3 regions of the Pseudomonas sp. RT4P38 genome follow, and region 2 is predicted to be linked to each of the others. Evidence: riboswitches for the same ligand, from Rfam matches in the RefSeq annotation. Region 2 holds a riboswitch; each other region holds the start of a gene.
What was found. A riboswitch is a leader RNA that binds a small molecule or an ion and turns the genes downstream of it on or off. The one in region 2 is predicted to bind cobalamin.

Region 1 (7,838 bases), 1.6 Mb from region 2:
CTGGGTGGCGAGTTTCTCCCCCCGTTGGACGAGGGCGACCTGCTCTATATGCCTTCAGCTCTGCCGGGATTGTCGGCGCAGAAAGCGGCGCAACTGTTGCAACAGACCGACCGCTTGATCAAGACCGTTCCAGAGGTCGAACACGTATTCGGTAAAGCCGGTCGTGCCGAAACTGCCACCGACCCCGCACCGCTGGAGATGTTCGAAACCACCATCCAATTCAAGCCGCACGAGCAATGGCGGCCAGGCATGACCCAGGAAAAGTTGGTGGAAGAACTGGATCGAGTGGTACGAGTCCCTGGGCTTACGAATATCTGGATACCACCGATTCGCAACCGTATCGACATGCTGGCCACGGGGATCAAGAGTCCCATCGGAGTGAAAGTTGCCGGCACCAACCTATCGGAGATCGATGCCGCGACTCAGGCGGTCGAGCGAGTTGCCAAGGGCGTACCCGGTGTCAGTTCGGCTCTGGCCGAGCGGCTGACGGGTGGCCGCTATATCGACGTGGATATCGACCGCAAGGCCGCCGCTCGCTACGGACTGAATATCGCCGATGTGCAATCCATCGTGGCCGGCGCTATCGGCGGTGAAAACGTCGGCGAGACCATTGAAGGTCTTGCACGTTTCCCGATCAACGTGCGTTACCCACGGGAGTGGCGTGACTCGCTCGGTGCCTTGGAGCAGTTGCCGATCTACACCCCGTCAGGCAGCCAGATCACCCTCGGCACGGTGGCAAAGGTCAAGGTCAGTGACGGTCCTCCGATGCTCAAGAGCGAGAATGCACGGCCCTCTGGTTGGGTATACATCGACGTGCGTGGCCGGGACATTGCCTCGGTGGTAGCTGATCTACGCCGGGTAGTCAGTGAGCAGGTCAAGTTGCAGCCAGGCATGAGCCTGAGCTATTCGGGACAGTACGAATTTCTCGAAAGGGCCAACGCTCGACTCAAACTGGTGGTGCCTGCCACTCTGGTGATCATCTTCGTGTTGCTCTACCTGACTTTTGCCCGCTTCGATGAGGTCGTGCTGATCATGGCCACTCTGCCATTCGCACTGACGGGCGGAGCATGGTTCCTCTATCTGTTGGGATTCAACCTGTCAGTCGCCACCGGGGTCGGGTTTATCGCCTTGGCCGGAGTGTCTGCCGAATTTGGCGTGATCATGCTGCTCTACCTGAAGAACGCCTGGGCCGAACGTGAGGACCTCGGCGACAGCACTGAGCACGGGCTGGTTGCGGCCATTCGTGAAGGCGCCGTGCAGCGAGTTCGACCCAAGGCCATGACCGTGGCCGTGATCATTGCCGGTCTGTTACCCATCCTGTTGGGCAGCGGCACCGGCAGCGAGGTCATGAGCCGCATCGCCGCGCCCATGGTTGGCGGCATGATCACGGCGCCCTTACTTTCTCTGTTTGTCATCCCGGCAGCCTATCGCCTGATGCGTCGGCGCCATCTCCCAGTTGAACCCACCACCCCTTAAGGAAAAGTCGTATGAAACTGACCCTGATTGCAGTTGCAAGCACCGTAGTAACGCTGTCTTTTTCTGTCCTGGCAGAGGACATACCGGGCATGAAAATGGGCGGTATGGACGGTATGCAGATGAAGCAGGACGCAAAGCAGGCTCCAGTAGCCAAAGCGCAAGGCACTATCAAGGCTATTAACTCCGAGAAGCACACTGTGACTATCGCTCATGGCGCCGTGCCGGCGGTGCAGTGGCCCGCTATGACCATGGCTTTTTCCGCCACGGCGGAGCAATTGGAGGGTCTAAGCGCTGGAGATCAGGTGGCTTTCGAATTCAGATCTGAGGGCGCGAAAGCCATGATTGTGTCCATTAAAAAGGTGAAATAACCACGAGACGCCTAGCGCTCCCTCCCACACGGTGTTGTAGGTGGGAAGGGGGCTTGGCGTCTGTTTAACGATTTTGTCGTTAACCAACCGCGATCACGTTAAACCGGCGCGACTTGAAGCTGATCATCTCTGTCGCCTGAGGTTCGACATATCTCGAATACTCGAGAGCAAGTCAAACAGAGCGAAATCGCAGAATCTGCGCGCCGTCGAAAGGATCGACAAGGTAATGCCCGTGCACGCCGAACGTATCCTGCAAGCATTGCGGGGTCAGCACCTCAAGTGGCTTGCCGAGGGCCGCTAATCGCCCCCGATCCAGTACCGCCAAACGGTCACAGGTCAGCGCCTGATTCAGGTCATGCAGGGCGATCAATGTCGTCACCGGCAGAGCCTGCACTACTTTTAGAATGGCGAGCTGGTGCTGGATATCCAAGTGATTGGTCGGTTCGTCCAGCAACAGAATCTGCGGGCGCTGGGCCAAAGCGCGAGCGATGTGGACACGCTGACGTTCACCGCCGGACAGACTGTGCCAGGTACGGTTTTTCAGGTGCGTTGCATCGACGTCGCGCAGCGCCTGCAGGACGATGGCATCGTCCTCACTCGACCACGGGCTCAAGGCCGACAGCCATGGCGTTCGGCCCAGGGCTACGGCATCAAACACACTGATGGCATCCAAGGTGTCGGCCTGTTGCTCTACCACCGCCAGGGTTTGCGCGATGGTTCGTCGTGACTGCGCCTTGAGGCACTGGCCGTTGAGGTGGATGTCTCCCCGGCTGGGGACGCGCACGCCGGCCAGCAGTTTGAGCAGCGTGGATTTTCCCGAACCGTTGGGCCCGACGAGGCCCAGGGTTTCACCACGACGGATGTCCAGGTGGATGTCGTGCAGCAACTCAGCGTCGCGGACATGGAACCCGAGGCCGGAACAACTTAGTACGGATTCGTCGATAACAGGCGAGGCAGCATTCATCGGGCATTCCTCCGACCGATCAGGATCAACGCGAACACCGGCGCGCCAACCAGTGCGGTGATGACGCCGACCGGGATCACCTGGCCTTTGATCAGCGTTCGGGAGAGCACATCGGCGGCGATCAGAAACACACCACCCAGCGCGCTCGCCGGCAGCAGACGCGCATGCCGGGTGCCCAGCAGCAGTCGCACGGCATGGGGAATGACCAGTCCGACGAAACCGATGGAACCGACAATCGACACCATCACCGCCGTCACCAGTGCGGCGCAGCTGATCAACAGAAATTGCACTCGGCGTACCGGAATGCCGAGCGAGGCGGCTGAGTCCGCGCCAAAAGTGAAGGCATCCAGCGTCCGACGGTGCCACAGGCACACCGCGAGACCGATCAATGCCACGGGCACCGACAGCCAGACCGACGGCCAGCGCACACCGCTGAGATTGCCCAGCAACCAGAACATGATGCCGCGGGCCTGTTCGGAACTGGCCGACTTGGTGATCAGAAACGCCGTAAGCGCATTGAACAACTGCGAACCGGCAATCCCCGCCAGGATGATTTGCCCGGTGCCGCCGTTTGAACCACTGGCACGGGCCAGCAAAACAACCACGGCGAAGGCGGCAACGGCGCCGGCAAACGCCCCGACCGACAGCGAAATCAGCCCCGCCCCGAGGCCCAGCAATGCCACCAGTACAGCGCCCGTCGAAGCGCCGGCGGAAATGCCGAGCAGATAAGGATCGGCCAGCGGGTTGCGCAACAGCGATTGCAGGATCACCCCGCAGGTGGCCAGGCCCGCGCCGCAGGCCGCTGCCACCAGCGCGCGGGTCAGGCGGTAATTCCAGACGATGCCTTCGTCTATCGGATCGAGGACATAACCGGCAGTCCACAGTTTGTTCGCCAGCACCTGGAACACCACGCTCGGTTCGATGCTCGTTTCACCGATGGTCACACCGGCAATCACGGCCAGCAGCAGTGTCAGCAATGCCAGCAGCGTACGAATCAGCACCCTGGTCATTTCGGCAGGTCGTAGCCGTTGATGGCTGATGCCAGGGTTTCAAGACCGTCGAACATTCTCACGCTGGCCTGCATGGCCATGGCGTCGAGGATGATGATGCGGTTGTTTTTCACGGCGTCCATGTTGCGGGTCACCGGGTCGCTGCGCAGGAATTCCAGTTTCTTTTGATAGTCGTCAGCCGGGAAGCGACGGCGATCCATGCGTGCGATGACCAGGAAGGTCGGGTTGGCCTTGGCGATGGTTTCCCAGCCGACGGTTGGCCATTCTTCATCAGACTGAACCACGTTGCGCACACCCAACGTGTTCAACATGAAGTCGGGAATGCCCTTGTGCCCGGCGACATAGGGGTCGATATCCAGACTGGCGCTGGAGAACCAGAACAGCGCACTGGTGTGCTTCAGATCCTTGTTCTGTACGGTGGCAATGGACTTGGCCAGGCTGGCCTTGAGTTGGGCGGTCAGCTGCTGGCCACGTTCCTGCACGTCGAAGATTTCAGCCAATTGGCTGATGCTTTTGTAGAGGCTGTCGATGTGAAATGCCTCCAGACGTGTGCCATCGGCACCGACCAGGTTGTCCTTGGCTTCGCAGTCGGAGGGCATCAGGTAGGTCGGGATCTTCAGTTCGTGAAATTGGTCGCGAGTACCGACCACGCCTTGCGGGCCGACCATCCACTCCAGCTCCACTGCCACCAGCTGCGGACGCTTGCCGATCACCGCCTCGAAACTCGGCTCGTTATCGGCCAGGCGCTCGATCGTGTCGTTCTCTGTCTTGTACGTGGCCAGCACATCGTTGAACCACAACGAAGTGCCGACCAGCGTGTTGCCAAGGCCCATGGCGTAGAGCATTTCAGTGCCAGCCTGGCCGATGGTCACGACACGGCTGGGTGCCTGCTGAAAGGTCAACGTGCTGCCACAGTTCTCGACGGTCAGGGGATAGTGGGTCGGGGCCGCATGGGCGAGGGTGGACAGTCCCAGGGCAGTGGCGAGGGTGGCAAGGCGGAACAGCAGCATGACGCAATCTCCATGTGACCGTACAAGAGCAGCGGTACGGACTGGAAACACATCATCGAACGCTGCCATTGAAGCAGTGAAGTGCCGATCACTGAGGTGACGCTCGGCGCAAGGATGTCCTTCCCGGACACCCCGCCGGTTAGTGATTTGCTTGGCCGGCAGGTCTCCTGACTGGTGCGTCGTCGCCAGGCTCCAGCCTTCCCGGGAGTGATCCCAGTGGCAGTTCAGGAGCAGGCTCAGCACCTACAGTTGCGGGGGCAGTTCCGTTTGATGCCGTGTCAGGCATCTCGGATTCCCTATTAATCCCATTTGGAAACCGGTGGCCGGCATGGTAGTCGATCATGCCGAATATCACCACTGAGCGCTTTTGGCTGATGACTGCCTGTTCACGACTGACTTTCTCAGGGCGTGAAGCGGTCATCGAGAAGAGACCGATAGCGATACGCTAAAGTTATGCGGGTCGTCGATCAATTGTGATCCATTGTTCGTGCTGCGTCCGTCCCTGGAGCGTCCAATGCCGCCCATCACCACGCGCCTGGTGGCGCTGTTTGTTCTTTGCCTGACGCTTGAAGTGCCAGCCCAGACCAACGCCTGCCCAGCTGGCGAGAAACAAGTGTGCCTGGACGGCTGCATCTGCCTGCCAGACGCAGGACAACTGCTCGGCCCCCTGTCTGATGGCATCTTCCAGATCGCGGCACCTGCCCTGGCGCTGTGGCTGACCCAAGCCCGCGCTGAAGCAGCCAACGCCGACATCCAACCCATTCCACCGCACATCCGGGAGCAACTGCTGCGCTGGTACGACCCCAGCGTGCTGGATATCGCACGCTACAAAGTTAGCGACAACGGCCAATTCAGCGCCGCCACTGCCATGCTGCAAAACCCCGATGTCGGTGCCGTGACGCTGATCGACATCATCCTCTTCCGGGACGCTCAAACCGCAGAACAGAACATCGCGCTCTGGGCTCACGAATTAAAGCATGTGCAGCAGTATCAGGAATGGGGGGTAGAAGGATTCGCCCAGCGGTATACACAAGATTTCAATGCTGTGGAGGCGCCGGCTTATGCCATTCAGGCTGAGGTCAGACGGTTGGTGCGGGAAGGGACTGACTGAAGGGTAGTGAAGCCGCCCATCACGACTGGCTGCATTGTGTCGATTTCGGTCAGTAGTGACAGCAGAAATCGTCCCATTGCAGCCTTTCAAGCACCGCAAAGGTCGGCCAAAATCGGTCCATAGCCAGGGTTCGCTTTGGGCCGATACGCGAGCGCAGGTATGGATCGAGCCATGGCCCTGGTCGCATAAATTTGAAATGCACGGCGTTGCTCGACAGAATCGTGCCCCGATCCGGCCAAAGGTGCCGGACGTTCGTGGTGAAAAGGGGCTGCAGTTGAACGAACAGACATTGTCCATGCGCCTGGAACGCGTGGCGGCGCATGTGCCAGCCGGTGCGCGCCTGGCCGATATCGGCTCGGATCACGGCTACCTGCCGGTGGCGTTGATGCGCCGGGGCGCCATCGCGGCGGCGGTGGCCGGCGAGGTGGCATTGACGCCGTTCCGCTCGGCCGAACGCACCGTGCGCGAGAACGGCCTGGACCAGCGGATCGTCGTGCGCCTGGCCAATGGCCTGGCGGCGATCGAGCCGGGAGACGGAATCACGGCGATCAGCATCTGCGGCATGGGCGGCGAGACGATCCGCGACATTCTCGACAGCGGCAAGGCGCGTCTGAGCGGCCAGGAGCGCCTGATCTTGCAGCCCAACGGCGGCGAGCAGCCACTGCGCCGATGGCTGATGGAAAATGGCTACCGCATCCTCTGCGAGGAACTGCTGCGGGAAAAGCGCTTCGACTACGAAATCATCGTCGCCGAGCGCGCCGGGCCGGTGATGTACACCGCCGAGGAGCTGTACTTCGGCCCGCTGCAGATGCAGGCACGCAGCCCGGCGTTCCTGGTCAAGTGGCAGCGCATGCTGCGCCAGAAGCAGAAGACCCTGACCCACTTCGCCCGAGCGCGGCAGGCCGTGCCCGAGGAGAAGGTGCAAGACGTCGCCCGGCAGGCCCGGTGGATCACCGAGCTGCTGGCTTGAGCCCAGCAACTGATCTGAGGCGGATCTCAGCCCGTACCGATACGCTACCCAAAAACTGCTCCTGGTTTTTCGCGTTATGACAGGCGTGATTCGCGTGTGGCGCTGATCAAGCCCTCGGCCGTGACACCGATGCGCAAGAACGAATCTAAGCGTCAGATTGTTTTTTTGCCAGGCCGATGGCTGTAGTCATATGCGGTACAGCGTAGGCCTTGTACCAATGATTCATTCCCGCAATAGCTTTCTGGGCGGGTGCCGTGTCGGCTGCCCCGACCAATTCCGCGCAAGCCTGCGCCATCGAGACAAGAATGCGGGCTGCTTCGGGAACATAGGGGAGGTCATTCCCAGCTTCATGACGCTCACGAATGATCTGGTAGCGAATGTTCTCCGGGAGTGTCCAGGCACTGATTAAAAACTCCTGAACGGAGTAATCGACGCCTTTGATTTCCACGGTCGCGCAGCGATGTTCCTCACTGAACCCTGCCGCTTCGATCTGCTCACAGCTATCGATAACAGTGTTCATCATTTCTCGAATTTGTTGCCAATCAGTTTTCATTCGAACTCCTTTTCAATGTTGTTCTTGAAGTTACGGGCGGCCTCGATTTCCAGCCCCGGTGTGCTGTCCAGCTACCGACTATGAGCGACGGCGGCCAGTTGCTCGGTATCTACGCGAACAAAAATGGAGTCTCCAATAGCCGTGAGCACGTCCCCCGCGTAGACCTCACAGATGACGCGACTTTTGCGTCCGACATCCGGTAAGTGCTCGGCCATGACATGCACGCCGTCTTCATGCCAGAAGCTTTTGATGTGGAGCCCGTGCGGATTACGGCTGCCGCAGCCGTAACAAACGCCTTCAGGCGCGGCGGTGTCTTGCAGGGAGGTGTCGAGCCTGGACACACCTTGGTCATCCTCAAAATGTGAACTAAACCAGA
Region 2 (7,838 bases):
ACCTGAAGACACGGCGCTGGGGCTGAAAAGCTTCACCGCTTACATCGACTCGTTCAGCGAAGCTTTCCTGGACGACGCGGTAGTCGACTACGCCACCGACCGCATGGGCGGCCAGCTGACCATCAAGGCGCCAAACGCCAAAGTCCCGATGGTCAACGCCGACAGCCCGGTCAACGAGCGCATCAACTACTACCTGCAAACCGAGATCAACCCGGGGCTGGCCAGCCACGGCGGTCAGGTCAGCCTGATCGATGTGGTCGAAGACGGCATCGCCGTACTGAAGTTCGGCGGCGGTTGCCAAGGCTGCGGCCAGGCAGACGTCACCCTGCGCGAAGGCATCGAGCGCACGTTGCTCGAACGCATTCCCGAGCTCAAGGGTGTTCGTGACGTCACCGACCACACGCAGAAAGAAAACGCCTACTACTAAGCAAGGTGTTCGCTGCAAACATAAAAAAACGGCGCCCCGTGAGCGCCGTTTTTTTATGGGTCCTAGGGTCTGTAGAGATGCGCATGCCCAGCGCGGTACAGCGATGACTCACTGAAGTGAACACTGCCCAAGACTCGGCCCACCAAAATCAACGCCGTGCGCCGAAACCCCTTGGCTTCAACTTTCGCGGCAATGTCTTCAAGCGTCCCCACCACCCAATCCTGATCCGGCCAGGTCGCTCGGTGAATCACCGCGATCGGGCAGTCCGCGCCGTAGTGCGGCAGCAATTCAACCAGGATTTTCTCCAGATGATTGACCCCCAGATGAATCGCCATGGTCGCCCCATGCTGTGCCAGGCTGCCCAGTTCTTCGCCGGCGGGCATGGCGGTCTTGTCGGCGTAGCGGGTCAGGATCACGCTTTGCGACACGTCCGGTAACGTCAGTTCCGCGCCCAGAAGCGCCGCGCAGGCCGCCGTGGCCGTGACACCGGGAATAATTTCAAAAGGGATGTCGAGTTCGCGCAGGTAGCGAATCTGCTCGCCAATGGCGCCATAAAGACTTGGATCGCCAGAGTGCACCCGGGCCACGTCCTGGCCCTTGGCATGGGCAGATTTGATCAGCTCGATGATCTGTTCCAGGTGCAGTTCGGCGCTGTTGACCACCTGTTCGGCGCGATGGCCTTCCAGCACGGCGGCGGGCACCAGGGAGCCGGCGTAGATGATCACCGGGCAGCTGCGAATCAGCCGTTGGCCTTTGACGGTGATCAGTTCCGGGTCGCCGGGACCTGCGCCAATGAAGTAGACGGTCATCGTCGGTTCCTGTGAGAAAAAGGGGCTGGGCAAGGCTTCAGATGAAGATTGCTCATGATCAAAGACGGGGATTATCGAGGATTTTAGGCGGCGCCGGCCAATGCCAAGGTGGCCTGGGCATATTTTTGTCGTGAAATCAGCAATTTTGCCGGTGCCTGGGTCAGGTGTTCGGCCAGGGCCAGGGCGGCACTTTCCGCGACGCCGTAGCAGCCGGTGCGTTCGAACGCGATGTCCGAGCGGTGGCTGAGTTGCGGTTGATAGCCGGCCAGTTGTTCGCTGCTGAAGTACATCAGTGGGAGTGCTAGTTGTTCGGCCAATTCGATCAAGCCAGGTTCTTCGCGCTTCAGGTCGATGCTGGCCAGGGCCTTGATCTGGTGAAGTTCGATTTTATGAGCCTGTAACGCCTGATCAAGCAGCGCCCGCAGCGTGCTGACAGGGCAGCCGCGCTGGCAGCCCAGGCCGACCACTAAAGTCGGCGCTGTGCTGATCTCAGTCATGCGTGGTATTGACCATCGCTTTTGCGGCGGAACAACCAGGCACTGATCAGGCCCAGGGCCAGCCAGAATGCCACGTTGGTCAGCTGCGAAGCGATTTTGAATTGAGCTTCCAGGGTTTCTGGAGCCAGCATCGAATGGACTTCCGGTTGTGGTGCACCGATCACGTGAGGAACGGCCAGAATGGCCACGCCGAGCACTTTCATCAGCCAGTGACGGCTGAACACGATCAATGCGATGCCGACCGCGGTGGAGGCAGCCGTGCCGATCCACCAGACCTGCCGTTGCGCCAAATCAGCCGCGGCAGTGCCCGGCAGCTCGGGCGGCAGACCGAGGGTCGGTGCCAGCACGAACGTCGCGTAACCGGCCAGGCCCCAGAGCAGGCCTTGGGAAGTGCGAGTCGGTGCGCGCAAGGTGTAAAGACCGGCAAGCATCAGGGCGAAACCGACCGCTACCACCAGGTTGCCGCCCGTGGTGGACAGCACACGCTGCCAGCCGTCTTCCGGTTCCCAGGCTTCGGCGTCGTGAGTGTGAGCGGCGACAGCACCCGCGGCGTGTTCGTGAACTGCAACAGCGGCGGGCTCGGATTTTTCGTAAGTCTCGGCCTGCAGAATCAGCGGAGCCACCCAGAAGCTTTGCAGCAGGGTCAGCAACAGGGCGGCCAGCAGCCCGGTGAACCCTGCGGTTTGCGCAATACGCTTGATCATGTCAGCAGGTCTCAATGGCACGGGAATGCAGAGCTGTGGCGGGTATCGTGCGCGGCATTGTGCACCGCTTCGATGTGCGAGAAACCGGCGAAATACACCAGGCTAGCACCAAGGATCGACGCACACACAGCGGCGGTCAGGCGTTGAGTCAGGGTCGTGGTGGTGCTGGCGCTGCTCTTATCGGTGTTGCTGCCGGTACTGCTGATGATCGACATGGCGCTTCCCTCTGGTCTGTCAGCGGGTGAATAGAGCGCATGGAAGACCCCTGCGAGCCGGGCGCGCAGAGGTTCAAACAGCGCCCGCCCACCGCGGGTTTGTTATTCAGTGATCGTAATGGTCACTTTGTGTTGCGGGCCGGTCTCCGGGCTCACGAGGGGCGCTGGCTTTCGCCTTGACCTGCAAGCATCACCTTCCCATGCCGAACTGCTGGCACAGTGGATCTGACGCTACGCTCGCTTACCGTTGCGGGGGCAGCACCGGACTGACATGACTTTAGAGTAAAGCACATGATTCACCGGTTTCCCGTTTCACCCTGTGAAGGGCACCCGTAACAAGGCGTGTAGGAGAGCATGGGCGGGGGTTGGGCGTCAATTGGCAAGCGTTCTCAACTCGAGATCGAGGTGACTTCTTCGCGGGCAAGCCTCGCTCCTACAAGGACGGCGGCGCTCTTGTAGGAGCGAGGCTTGCCCGCGAAGGCGCCCTGGAGGTCGGCACAAGACATTGACCCGCCCCCACACGATGCGTAGCCTTGCGCTTTCGAGGTTCTTCGGCGTCTGCCGAAGCTAAGAAGGGAACGCGGTCGATGCCGCGGCTGCCCCCGCAACTGTGAACGGTTCTTTTGGCTGCCACGCCACTGCAAGCCCTGTCTATCGGGCCCGCGGGAAGGCGCAGCCAACGTCAGTCGAACGACTGGCAAGCCGTCAGCCAGGAGACCTGCCTCGACACAGATTCTCACTTTCAACCGGGCGGGGTGATCCGGTGGCGAACTCTTCAGGCACGCGCGTCCGCGTTGCCGGTCGTCGTGCCATATGCCCGCCACCTTGCCAAAGGGCATCCGATGAAAACACTGGCCAAACTCCCCGTCACCATCGTTACCGGCTTCCTCGGCTCGGGCAAAACCACGTTGCTGCGGCACATGCTCGACAACGCTCAGGGCCGTCGTATTGCGGTGATCGTCAACGAGTTCGGCGAGCTGGGCATCGACGGCGAAATCCTCAAGCAGTGCTCCATCGGCTGCACTGAAGAAGAAGCCAACGGCCGCGTTTATGAATTGGCCAACGGCTGCCTGTGCTGCACCGTTCAAGAAGAATTCTTCCCTGTGATGCGCGAATTGGTCGCCCGCCGCGGCGACCTCGACCACATCCTTATCGAAACCTCGGGCCTGGCCTTGCCAAAACCGCTGGTGCAAGCCTTCCAGTGGCCGGAAATCCGCAGCGCCTGCACCGTTGACGCGGTCATCACCGTGGTCGACAGCCCAGCGGTCGCCGCCGGCACCTTCGCGGCTTTCCCGGACCAGGTCGATGCCCAGCGCAAACTCGACCCGAACCTGGATCACGAATCGCCACTGCACGAGCTGTTCGCCGACCAACTGGCCAGCGCCGACCTGGTGATCCTCAACAAGGCCGACCTGATCAGCCCTGAAGACCTGGCCCGTGTACGCCTGGAAGTCGCTGAAGAATTGCCGCCCGCCGTGAAAGTCATCGAGGCCAGCAGTGGTCGTCTGCCACTGGACGTGCTGATCGGCCTCGGCGCCGGTTCTGAAGAACACATCGACAGCCGTCATAGCCATCATGATCACCACCATGAAGGTGAAGACGATCACGACCACGATGCGTTCGACTCCATCTCCATCGAACTGCCGCAAGCCGACGAAAGCCTGCTGCTGGACGCGCTGACTCAACTGGTGGTTCAACACGGCATCTTGCGTGTCAAAGGTTTCGCCGCCATCCCGAACAAACCGATGCGCCTGCTGATTCAGGGCGTGGGCACACGTTTCGACAAGCACTTCGACCGTCAGTGGGGCGCCGATGAAGCGCGCACCACGCGTCTGGTGTTGATCGGTCAGGAGCTGGACGCCACTCTGCTTGAAGCGCAATTGCGCGCTGCGCTCAGCGTTTAAGCCATGCATCTGCTCAGGACCCAGCCCGGCGGTTTCGTGTCGGATGACAACATTGCCGACCTTGGACAAACCCCCGCCGAGCTGGTGATCCTGTGCAGCGGCGACTCAAGCCTCGCGCTGCTCGCCGAGGCGGCGCAGCAGTTGCCCGACGATTACCCCAGCGTGCGCCTGGCCAACCCGATGCAGGTGCAGAATCACGCGTCGGTCGACTTGTATGTCGACGAAGTGCTGCGCCATGCCAAGGTGATACTGATTTCGCTGCACGGTGGCATCGCCTATTGGCGTTACGGCGTCGAGCAACTGGTGCAACTGTCGGAGCGCGGCGTGCAACTGATTCTGGTGCCCGGCGATGACCGCCCGGACCCGGAACTCAGCGAGCTGAGCACGGTGGCTGCCTGCGACCGCGATCGACTCTGGCAGTTTCTGCGTCAGGGCGGCATGAGCAATGCTCTGGATTTTTTCCGCTGTCTCGCCAATCGTTGGCTGGATCGCGACTACGCCTGGGCCGAGCCGCAAACCCTGCCGCGCACGGCGATCTACCACCCGCACAAAAGCCCCGCTGAACTGAAGGATTGGCAAGCCGATTGGCAGGCCGATCAACCGGTCGCGGCGGTGCTGTTTTACCGTTCGCATCTGCAAGCGGCGAACACCGGTTTCATCGATGTTTTCTGTCAGCGTTTGCAGGCGACGGGGTTGAACCCGTTGCCCATTGCCGTGGCCAGTTTGAAAGAGCCCGGCTGCCTGACGGTGGTCGAGGACTGGCTGGATGAAGTCGAGGCCGGCGTAATTCTCAATACCACCGGTTTCGCGCAATCCAGCCCCGAAGCGCCGCACCTGCGACCGTTTCGCCGCAACATCCCGGTGATCCAGGCGATCTGCGCCCAGGACAACGAACCCGATTGGCGCGCCAGCGAACAGGGCCTCGGTCCGCGTGATCTGGCGATGCACATCGCGCTGCCGGAACTGGATGGCCGAATCATCAGCCGACCGATCAGCTTCAAGGACCTGGCTTGGCGCAGCGAGCGCAGTCAATCCGATGTGGTCTGCTATCGACCACAACCGGAGCGCATGGATTTTGTCGCCGAACTGGCGCGGCGCTGGATTGATCTGACGCGAGTACCCAACGCTGAAAAACGCATCGCCCTGATCCTCGCCAACTACCCGACCCGCGACGGGCGTATTGGCAACGGCGTCGGCCTCGACACACCCGCCGCCGCGCTGAACATCCTGCGTGCGCTGCATAAAGAAGGTTATCCGCTACCGGCGGAGTTGCCGGACACTGGCACCGCGTTGATCCAGCAATTGCTCGGTGGTGTCAGCAACGACCTCGACACCCTTGACCAGCGTCCATGTCAGCAAAGCCTGGCGATGGACGACTACAACCTGATGTTCAACGCCTTGCCCGAGTCCAATCGCCAAGCCGTGCTGGAACGTTGGGGCACGCCGCAAAGCGATCCGATGTGCCGTGGCGGGCGAATGATGATCGCAGGGCTACGTTTTGGCCTGACCTTCGTCGGCATTCAACCGGCGCGGGGTTATCAGGTGGACCCGAGTGCGGTGTATCACGACCCGGACCTGGTGCCGCCTCACGGTTATCTGGCGTTCTATTTCTGGTTGCGTAACACCTACGGCGCCCACGGCGTGATCCACGTCGGCAAGCACGGCAACCTCGAATGGCTGCCGGGCAAGGGCGTCGGGCTGTCGGAGAATTGCTGGCCGGATGCGCTGCTCGGGCCGCTGCCGAACATCTATCCGTTCATCGTCAACGACCCGGGTGAGGGCGCCCAGGCCAAGCGCCGCACCCAGGCAGTGATCATCGATCACCTGATGCCGCCGCTGACACGTGCCGAAACCTACGGCCCGTTGCGCAACCTCGAATTACTCGCCGACGAGTATTACGAAGCGCAATTGCTCGATCCGCGCCGTGCCCGGGAATTGCAGCGCGACATCCTGCAACTGGTGCGCGAGACGCACATCGACCGCGAACTGCAACTGGACGAGAAGCTCGACAGTGATGCCGATGCGGCGATCTGGTTGCCGCGTCTGGACACGTATTTGTGCGACTTGAAAGAGTCGCAGATCCGCGATGGTTTGCATGTGTTCGGCGAGTCGCCGACCGGGCGTTTGCGTATCGACACCTTGCTGGCCTTGCTGCGTATTCCGCGTGGCGATGGGCGTGGCGCCCAATCAAGTCTGCTGCGGGCGCTGGCCAAGGCGTTCGCGCTGGGCTTCGATCCGCTGGATTGCGCGCTCGCCGAATCTTGGACCGGGCCGCGTCCGATTGAACTGCAAACCCTCACCGATGAAGCCTGGCGCACAGCAGGTGATACCCGCGAACGTCTGGAACTGTTCGCCACACAGCTGATTGAGCAAGCCCTGAACACTGAGATTGAGCAACTGAACGCGCCAGGCTGGTCAGAGATGAAAGACATCGTCGACAGCCTGCGTGAAGTAGTCGCTCCACGACTGGACGCCTGCGGTCCGGCGGAAATGCGCGGTCTGCTCGACGCGCTCAGCGGCCGCTTCGTGCCGGCCGGCCCCAGTGGTGCGCCGAGTCGCGGTCGACTCGACGTGCTGCCGACCGGGCGCAACTTCTACTCGGTGGACGTGCGTAACCTGCCGACCACCACCGCGTGGCGCATCGGTTTCCAGTCGGCCAACCTGATTCTTGAGCGACACCTGCAAGACCACGGCGATCACCTGCGCCAACTCGGCCTGTCGGTGTGGGGCACCGCGACCATGCGCACCGGCGGCGATGACATCGCTCAGGCCATGGCGCTGATGGGCGTGCGCCCAGTCTGGGCGACGGGCAGTCAGCGGGTCGACGACTTCGAAATTTTGCCGCTGAGCCTGCTGGACCGTCCGCGCGTGGACGTGACCTTGCGCGTGTCCGGATTCTTTCGCGATGCCTTTGCCAACTTGATCCGTCTGTTCGATGCCGCCGTGCAAGCGGTCGCCGCCCTCGACGAGCCGGACGACCTCAACCCCTTGGCCGCCAAGGTGCGTGCCGAGCGCGAAGCGTTGATGCAGTCGGGGCTGGATGAAGACGCAGCCAAGCGTCAGGCCGGTTGGCGCATCTTTGGCGCCAAACCGGGTGCTTACGGCGCGGGCGTGCAGGGCGCCATCGAGGGTCGTCTGTGGCAAAGCCGCGAAGATCTGGCTGAGGTTTATCTGAACTGGGGCGGCTACGCTTACGGCGGTTCTGACGAAGGTACCGCGGCGCGAGAGCAGTTCGCGCAGCGCCTGAGCCAAGTGCAAGCCGTGCTGCAAAACCAGGACAAC
Region 3 (7,838 bases), 840 kb from region 2:
AGGTTCCCAGGCCAGGCCGTTTGGATTACGAATCCCCGAGGCGAAGATTCGATGATTGCCGGTGGCGCGATCCACTTCCCAGATCGCCGCGCGACCTTCTTCCTTGTCCATGCCGTTTTCGGCCACGTTGCTGTTGGAGCCCACCGTGACGTACAGCTTGCGGCCGTCCTTGCTGGCGATGACGTTTTTGGTCCAGTGATGATTGAGCGTACCGCCTGGCAGGTCGATCACCTTCATCGGCTGTGACTTGATCGCCGTCTCGCCGTTTTCATAGTGGAAGCGCAGCAAGCGGTCCGTGTCGGCGACGTACAGGTCATTGCCGACCAGGGTCATGCCGAAGGGCGAGTTGAGGTTTTCCAGGAACACCGTGCGGGTTTCGGCGATGCCGTCGTGGTCCTTGTCCCGCAGCAGCGTGATGCGATTCGGGCTCGGTACTTTGGCGCCGGCACGGCCCATGACTTTGCCCATGACCCAGCCACGAACGCCTTTGCCGTCATCGGGTTTGGGTGGTGCGTTGGTTTCGGCCACCAGCACGTCGCCGTTGGGCAGCACGTAGAGCCAGCGTGGGTGATCGAGACCTTCGGCAAAAGCCGCGACCTGAGTCCCTGTCGCGGCGATGGGTTTCGTGCCGTCCGGCCAGCCGATCGCCGGGGCGATGTTTACCGTCGGAATCAGGGTCTTGTTCGGTTCTGGCAGCTTGGGTGACGGGCCGAAGCCGTCGGAGACTTGCAGCCTGGCGGTTTCACCACAGGCGGCAAGCCCTCCGGCGAGCACGATGACGAGAACGAGCGGGGGCTTGCGCATGCTGATCTTCCCTATGAATGCATTGACCTAATCAATAGAGAAGCACAGGTGCGCGATGGTTCAACCGGTCAGCCGCGGGCTTCCTTGAACAGCACGGCAATGCCGGGGTGATAGTTGCCGGCTTCGTTGCGCAACTTGCGATACGCGTAGGGGAAATACCAGGCCACCGCGCAGGTGTGTTCCTTTTGCAGGTCGTCGACCATGTCCTGGAGTTCTTCCGGAGTAGCGCTTTGTTGAGCCTTTTGTGGCGCGACGAACAGGCAGCCGAGTTTCAGGTCGCTGGCGTAGCTGATGCGTTTGGCATCGCTGGTGATGTCCTGCAATGCTTGAGTCAGGTTCAGGCTGTTGACGCGTGGCCAGCGCTGGGTCGCCTGAAGGTAAGCGCGTTCTTCGCGGGTCGCGATAAACAGATCGGCACGGCCATTGCGTTCGCCTTCTTCGGTCTGTTTACGGGTCGGCGTTTGTTGCAACGTCACCATTTCCGCCATCCACGCAGCGGCGGACAGCAGGCTCAGGTTGGCTTTTTCATCGAACCAGTAAGGCGTGTCGTTATCGCCGCGCACGGCGTTGTAGCGGTCGATACAGTCAAACCAGCGTTCCAGCACCGGGCGCAGGAATTCCAGCTTCGGATTGCTGATGATCATGCCTTGCATGTGGCTCACCCTTGTTATTGTGTTGTGAGATTGTGGCTCTTTGATATCACTGCTGAGAGTGTGGCACAAGATTGGCGTCAGATAATTGATCGACGGCAGTTATTCGCTCGCAGGCCGCCCGTCTTCAATTGACGCTCCATCCCCAACCCTCTAACCTTCGCGGCTTGTTTCAGGTGCTCTGTGGCCTTGGTCGACTGAGTGAAACAGGGAAGCCGGTGAGTGACTCTCTTCAAGCGACGAAGAGCCATGATCCCGGCGCTGCCCCCGCAACGGTAAATGAGTGAAGGCTGCGCCTTGAGCCACTGTGTCGAGTGTCGACATGGGAAGGCGCGCAGTCAGGCTTCACGCCGCTCATGAGCCCGGAGACCGGCCTGATCCATCCAGCGGCATCACGGTGGGCGATGCCAGGCTTCTTGCCGTCTATTCTTGTGCCTGCCCGCCGTTATCCAGCCTCAACGGAGAGCTCCCCCATGACTGATACCCCCGATCGTGACGAACGTCATCTGGCGCGCATGCTGCGAAAAAAAGCCGTGATCGACGAACGCATCGCCAATTCCCCGAATGAATGCGGCCTGCTGCTGGTGCTGACCGGCAACGGCAAGGGCAAAAGCAGTTCGGCCTTCGGCATGCTCGCCCGGTCCATGGGCCACGGCATGCAGTGCGGCGTGGTGCAGTTCATCAAGGGGCGCAACAGCACCGGCGAAGAACTGTTCTTCCGGCGCTTCCCGGAACAGGTGCGTTTTCATGTGATGGGCGAGGGCTTCACCTGGGAAACCCAGGATCGCCAGCGTGACATCGCCGCTGCTGAAGCCGCCTGGGCGGTGTCCCGCGAATTGCTGCGTGATCCGTCGATCGGCCTGGTGGTGTTGGATGAGTTGAACATTGCGCTCAAGCACGGTTATCTGGATCTCGATCAAGTGCTCAGCGACTTGCAGACCCGTCCGCCGATGCAGCACGTGGTGGTCACCGGTCGCGGCGCCAAGCCGGAGATGATCGAACTGGCCGACACGGTCACCGAAATGGGCGTGATCAAACATGCGTTCCAGGCCGGGATCAAAGCGCAAAAAGGCGTCGAGTTGTGAGCTGCACTTTATGAATAGCCATCGTCAATGCCCGGCGGTACTGATTGCCGCGCCGGCCTCCGGTCAGGGCAAGACCACCGTCACCGCCGCGCTGGCCCGTTTGCATCGCAATCAGGGGCGCAAGGTTCGCGTGTTCAAGTGCGGCCCGGACTTTCTCGACCCGATGATTCTCGAGCGCGCCAGCGGTGCGCCGGTGTATCAACTGGACATGTGGATGGTCGGCGAACAGGAAAGTCGTCGTCTGTTGTGGGAAGCCGCCGGCGAAGCCGACCTGATCCTCATCGAAGGCGTCATGGGGCTGTTTGACGGTACGCCGTCCAGCGCTGATTTGGCGCGGCATTTCGGTGTGCCGGTGCTCGGTGTGATCGACGGCACCGCCATGGCCCAGACCTTTGGTGCACTGGCGTTGGGATTGGCGCGCTATCAGCCGGATTTGCCGTTTGCCGGTGTGTTGGCCAACCGCGTCGGCACCCTGCGTCACGCGCAATTACTGGAAGGCAGCCTTACTGAAGGTTTGCGCTGGTACGGCGCGTTGTCCCGGGAAACCGGGATCGAATTGCCGAGTCGTCATTTGGGTCTGGTTCAGGCCAGTGAGTTGAACGATCTCGATCTGCGCCTCGATGCGGCGGCCGATGCGCTGGCCAGCAGTTGCGAGGTCGCGCTGCCACCGGCGGTGGAATTCGCCGCGCCTGATGTGATCGCTGCCGAGCCGTTGTTGGCCGGTGTGCGAATTGCCGTGGCCCGAGATGAAGCGTTTGCCTTCACCTACGGCGCCAGCCTGGATTTGCTGCGGGCCATGGGCGCTGAGTTGTCGTTTTTCTCGCCGATCCGAGACACGCAATTGCCGGAGGCAGACAGCCTCTATCTGCCGGGCGGTTATCCCGAACTGCACCATGTGGCACTGTCACAGAACAGCACAATGCTGACCGCAATCCGTGCTCACCATGCGGCGGGCAAACCGTTGTTGGCCGAGTGCGGCGGCATGCTGTATCTGCTCGATTCTCTGACGGATGTCGAGGGCACTCGCGCTGAATTGGTCGGCTTGCTGGCGGGGGACGCGGTGATGCAAAAGCGTCTGGCCGCGTTGGCGTTGCAGGCGGTCGAATTGCCGGAAGGTTCGTTGCGCGGGCACACCTATCACCACTCGTTGACCAGCACCGAATTGGAGCCGATTGCCCGGGGCCTGAGCCCTAACGGCGGGCGCGGGGCGGAGGCGGTTTATCGTCAGGGGCGGATGACCGCCTCTTATGTGCACTTCTATTTCCCGTCCAATCCATCGGCGGTTGCCGCGCTATTTGCGCCTGACCAAAACCCTGTGGGAGCGAGCTTGCTCGCGAAGAGGCCATGACTGACAACGCCTTCTCCGAAGCTGAACGCGCGGCAGTCTACCGAGCCATCGGCGAACGCCGCGACATGCGCCATTTCAGCGGCGGCACCGTCGAGCCGCAATTACTGCGGCGCCTGCTCGAAGCGGCGCATCAGGCACCGAGTGTCGGCCTGATGCAGCCCTGGCGGTTCATCCGCATCAGCGATCGAGCCCTGCGCGGCAAGATCCAGCTACTGGTGGAAGAAGAACGTATCCGCACCGCCGAAGCCCTCGGCGAGCGCACCGACGAATTCATGAAGCTGAAAGTCGAAGGCATCAACGACTGCGCCGAAGTGCTGGTCGCCGCGCTGATGGACGATCGCGAGCGCCATATCTTCGGCCGTCGCACTTTGCCGGAAATGGACATGGCCTCGTTATCCTGCGCGATCCAGAACCTCTGGCTGGCTTCCCGCGCCGAAGGACTGGGCATGGGCTGGGTGTCGCTGTTCGAGCCGCAAGCCCTGGCGGACCTGCTGGGTTTGCCGGCCGGTGCCAAGCCCTTGGCCGTGCTTTGCCTGGGGCCGGTCAAGGCATTCTATCCGGCGCCGATGCTGGTACTCGAAGGCTGGGCGCAGGCGCGTCCGCTCAGTGAGCTGCTGTATGAAAATTATTGGGGAGTGAGTCAATGAGTGTGGCGTTGTTGAGTGTCGCCGCGGTTGCGCTGGATGCGCTGCTGGGTGAACCCAAACGCTGGCATCCGCTGGTGGCGTTCGGCCGTTTTGCCGATCGCATCGAGCAACGTTTCAATGGTGAAGGTCGTGGCTGGCGCAGCCATGGTGTCACCGCTTGGGTGATTGCAGTGTTGCCGCTGACCCTGCTGGCCACGGCGTTTTCCTGGGCGCCCTATGTCGGCTGGATCGTCGAGATTCTCGTGCTCTATTGCGCCCTCGGCATGCGCAGCCTTGGTGAACACGTCGAACCGGTGGCAAAGGCGCTGCGCAGCGATGATCTGGACGAGGCGCGCAAGCGTGTCGGTTATCTGGTCAGCCGCCAGACCAGCGAACTGGATAAAACCGAAGTCGCCCGCGCCGCCACCGAATCGGTGCTGGAGAACGGCAGCGACGCGGTGTTTGCCGCGTTGTTCTGGTTTGCCGTGGCCGGCGCGCCCGGTGTGGTGCTCTACCGTTTGAGCAACACCCTTGATGCGATGTGGGGTTACCGCAACGAACGCTTCGAACGTTTCGGCTGGGCGGCGGCAAAGATCGACGACGTCCTCAACTACATCCCTGCACGCCTGGTGGCGCTGACCTACGCGCTGCTGGGCAAAACCCGACTCGCTCTGAAGTGCTGGCGCACCCAAGGTCCGACCTGGGACAGCCCGAATGCCGGGCCTGTGATGGCGGCCGGTGCCGGTGCGCTCGGTGTCGAGTTGGGCGGGGCGGCGATTTATCACGGTGAACTGCATCAGCGTCCGCAACTGGGCGAAGGCATGCCGGCGGACGCCGACTCCATCGACCGCGGCTGGCAATTGGTCCAGCGCGGGGTATGGTTATGGTTGCTGATCCTCTGCGTGGGGGCTGAATTTTATGCTTGAGCACGGTGGTCGGTTACGCAAGGCGGCGCTCGAATACGGCATCGCCGAAGCCGATTGGCTCGACCTGTCCAGCGGCCTCGCGCCCTGGCCGTTTCCGGTCCCGGAGATCCCGTTGCGGGCCTGGGCGCGTTTGCCGGAAACCGATGACGGTCTGGAGCAGGCGGCCTGTGATTATTACGGCGCCGCTCAGGTGCTGCCGGTGGCCGGCTCGCAAATGGCGATCCAGTTGCTGCCGCGTTTGCGCCGGGCGGGCAAGGTCGGCGTGCTCTCGCCGTGTTACGCCGAACACGCCGAAGCGTGGCGACGCAATGGCTACATCGTGCGTGAAGTGCTGGAGCAGGAAGTCGACTTCTATCTCGACAGCCTCGACGTGCTGGTGGTGGTCAACCCGAACAACCCAACCGGCCTGAGCCTGACACCGAGTCGGTTGCTCGACTGGCACTCGCGGCTGGCCCAGCGCGGTGGCTGGCTGGTGGTGGACGAGGCGTTCATGGACAACACACCGCCGCTGAGCCTGGCACCTTTTGCCCATCAGGTCGGGTTGATCGTGCTGCGTTCCTTCGGCAAGTTTTTCGGTCTGGCCGGTGTGCGCCTCGGTTTCGTGCTGGCCGAGCGCAAGTTGCTCAAATTGCTGGCCGAGCAAGTCGGACCGTGGGCGGTCAGCGGGCCGACGCGGGTGCTGGGTCAGGCTTGTCTGCTGGATACCGAAGGGCATGCCCGGCAACGGGTTCGCGCTGAAGAAGCCAGCGAGCGTCTGGCGCTGCTGCTTGAACAGCACGGCTTCACACCCCAGGGTGGCTGCGCCTTGTTTCAATGGCTGATCACCGAACGCGCCGAAGCACTGCATGAGTTCATGGCCCGGCGCGGCATTCTGCTGCGCTTGTTCACGCACAACAGCAGCTTGCGTTTCGGCCTGCCCGCCGATGAAGCCGACTGGACACGTCTCGCGCAAGCGTTCGAAGCCTACGCTAGGGAAACCCAATGACTACGTTGATGGTGCAGGGCACCACGTCCGACGCCGGTAAAAGCACGCTGGTGACGGCATTATGCCGCTGGGTCACGCGTCAGGGCGTCAGCGTCGTGCCGTTCAAGCCGCAGAACATGGCGCTCAACAGTGCCGTGACCGCCGACGGTGGCGAGATCGGTCGCGCGCAAGCGGTACAGGCTCAGGCCGCCAACCTTGAGCCGCACACCGACATGAACCCGGTGCTGCTCAAACCCAACAGCGATACCGGCGCCCAAGTGATCATCCATGGTCGCGCGGTCACGACGATGAACGCGGTCGCGTATCACGACTACAAAGCCATCGCCATGCAAGCGGTGCTGGCCTCTCATGAACGGCTGAGCGCGGCGTATCCGGTGGTCATGGTCGAAGGCGCGGGTTCGCCGGCCGAGATCAATCTGCGTGCCGGTGACATCGCCAACATGGGCTTTGCCGAGGCGGTGGATTGTCCGGTGGTGTTGATCGCCGACATCAATCGAGGCGGGGTTTTCGCGCATCTGGTGGGCACGCTGGAACTGCTGTCATCCAGCGAGCAGGCGCGAGTCAAAGGCTTCATCATCAACCGCTTTCGCGGTGACATCGCCTTGCTGCAACCGGGCCTCGACTGGCTGGAATCCCGCACCGGCAAACCGGTGATTGGCGTGCTGCCTTACGTGATGGACCTGCACCTGGAAGCCGAGGACGGCATCGATCAGCGTCAGACCGACAAGGCTGACCAGGTGCTGAAAGTGCTGGTGCCGGTGCTGCCGCGCATCAGCAACCATACCGATTTCGATCCGCTGCGCTTGCATCCGCAGGTGGATCTGCAATTCATCGGCCCCGGCCAGGCGATTCCCCCGGCCGACCTGATGATTCTCCCTGGCTCTAAAAGCGTTCGCAGCGACCTCGCGTATCTGCGGGCCAATGGCTGGGACACCGCGATCAGTCGTCATCTGCGTTATGGCGGCAAAGTGCTGGGCATCTGCGGTGGCCTGCAAATGCTCGGTGAACAAGTACACGATCCGCTGGGCCTCGAAGGCGCACCGGGTTCCAGTGCCGGTTTGGGCTTGCTGGCGTTCGAAACGCAGCTCGAAGAAGAGAAGCAATTGCGCAATGTACGCGGGCGTCTGGCGCTGGAAGACGCACCGGTCAGCGGCTATGAAATTCATGCCGGCGTGACCACCGGGCCGGCATTGGAAAACGCCGCGGTGCAGCTGGACGATGGTCGCTGCGACGGTGCGCAAAGCGTGGATGGGCAGATTTTCGGCACCTATCTGCATGGGCTGTTTGAATCGCCCGCGGCGTGCAGTGCGCTGTTGCGCTGGGCAGGTTTGCAGGCGGTGCAGGACGTGGATTATCACGCGTTGCGTGAGCGCGATATCGAGCGGCTGGCGGATCTGGTGGAGAAGCATCTGGA

Region 1: another riboswitch for cobalamin. It lies ahead of ACYZT7_RS20745 (ABC transporter substrate-binding protein); the one in region 2 lies ahead of cobW (cobalamin biosynthesis protein CobW).
Region 3: another riboswitch for cobalamin. It lies ahead of cobO (cob(I)yrinic acid a,c-diamide adenosyltransferase); the one in region 2 lies ahead of cobW (cobalamin biosynthesis protein CobW).

What each region holds. Positions count from the first base shown of each region.
Region 1 covers NZ_CM142703.1:4,490,104-4,497,941, reverse strand. The annotation lists gene ACYZT7_RS20765 (efflux RND transporter permease subunit) at 1-1,476, shown strand, start outside; gene ACYZT7_RS20760 (copper-binding protein) at 1,488-1,844, shown strand; gene ACYZT7_RS20755 (ABC transporter ATP-binding protein) at 2,017-2,808, opposite strand; gene ACYZT7_RS20750 (FecCD family ABC transporter permease) at 2,805-3,806, opposite strand; gene ACYZT7_RS20745 (ABC transporter substrate-binding protein) at 3,815-4,828, opposite strand; cobalamin riboswitch at 4,969-5,171, opposite strand; gene ACYZT7_RS20740 (eCIS core domain-containing protein) at 5,343-5,939, shown strand; gene ACYZT7_RS20735 (tRNA (adenine(22)-N(1))-methyltransferase) at 6,214-6,909, shown strand; gene ACYZT7_RS20730 (hypothetical protein) at 7,055-7,462, opposite strand; gene ACYZT7_RS20725 (hypothetical protein) at 7,534-7,803, opposite strand.
Region 2 covers NZ_CM142703.1:2,937,200-2,945,037, forward strand. The annotation lists gene nfuA (Fe-S biogenesis protein NfuA) at 1-427, shown strand, start outside; gene cobM (precorrin-4 C(11)-methyltransferase) at 490-1,236, opposite strand; gene ACYZT7_RS13710 (cobalamin biosynthesis protein) at 1,320-1,733, opposite strand; gene ACYZT7_RS13715 (CbtA family protein) at 1,730-2,437, opposite strand; gene ACYZT7_RS13720 (CbtB domain-containing protein) at 2,449-2,652, opposite strand; cobalamin riboswitch at 2,773-3,001, opposite strand; cobalamin riboswitch at 3,180-3,392, shown strand; gene cobW (cobalamin biosynthesis protein CobW) at 3,495-4,556, shown strand; gene cobN (cobaltochelatase subunit CobN) at 4,560-7,838, shown strand, end outside.
Region 3 covers NZ_CM142703.1:2,094,950-2,102,787, forward strand. The annotation lists gene ACYZT7_RS09715 (PQQ-dependent sugar dehydrogenase) at 1-804, opposite strand, end outside; gene ACYZT7_RS09720 (hypothetical protein) at 873-1,457, opposite strand; cobalamin riboswitch at 1,612-1,846, shown strand; gene cobO (cob(I)yrinic acid a,c-diamide adenosyltransferase) at 1,928-2,539, shown strand; gene ACYZT7_RS09730 (cobyrinate a,c-diamide synthase) at 2,550-3,887, shown strand; gene bluB (5,6-dimethylbenzimidazole synthase) at 3,884-4,534, shown strand; gene cbiB (adenosylcobinamide-phosphate synthase CbiB) at 4,531-5,439, shown strand; gene cobD (threonine-phosphate decarboxylase CobD) at 5,432-6,424, shown strand; gene ACYZT7_RS09750 (cobyric acid synthase) at 6,421-7,838, shown strand, end outside.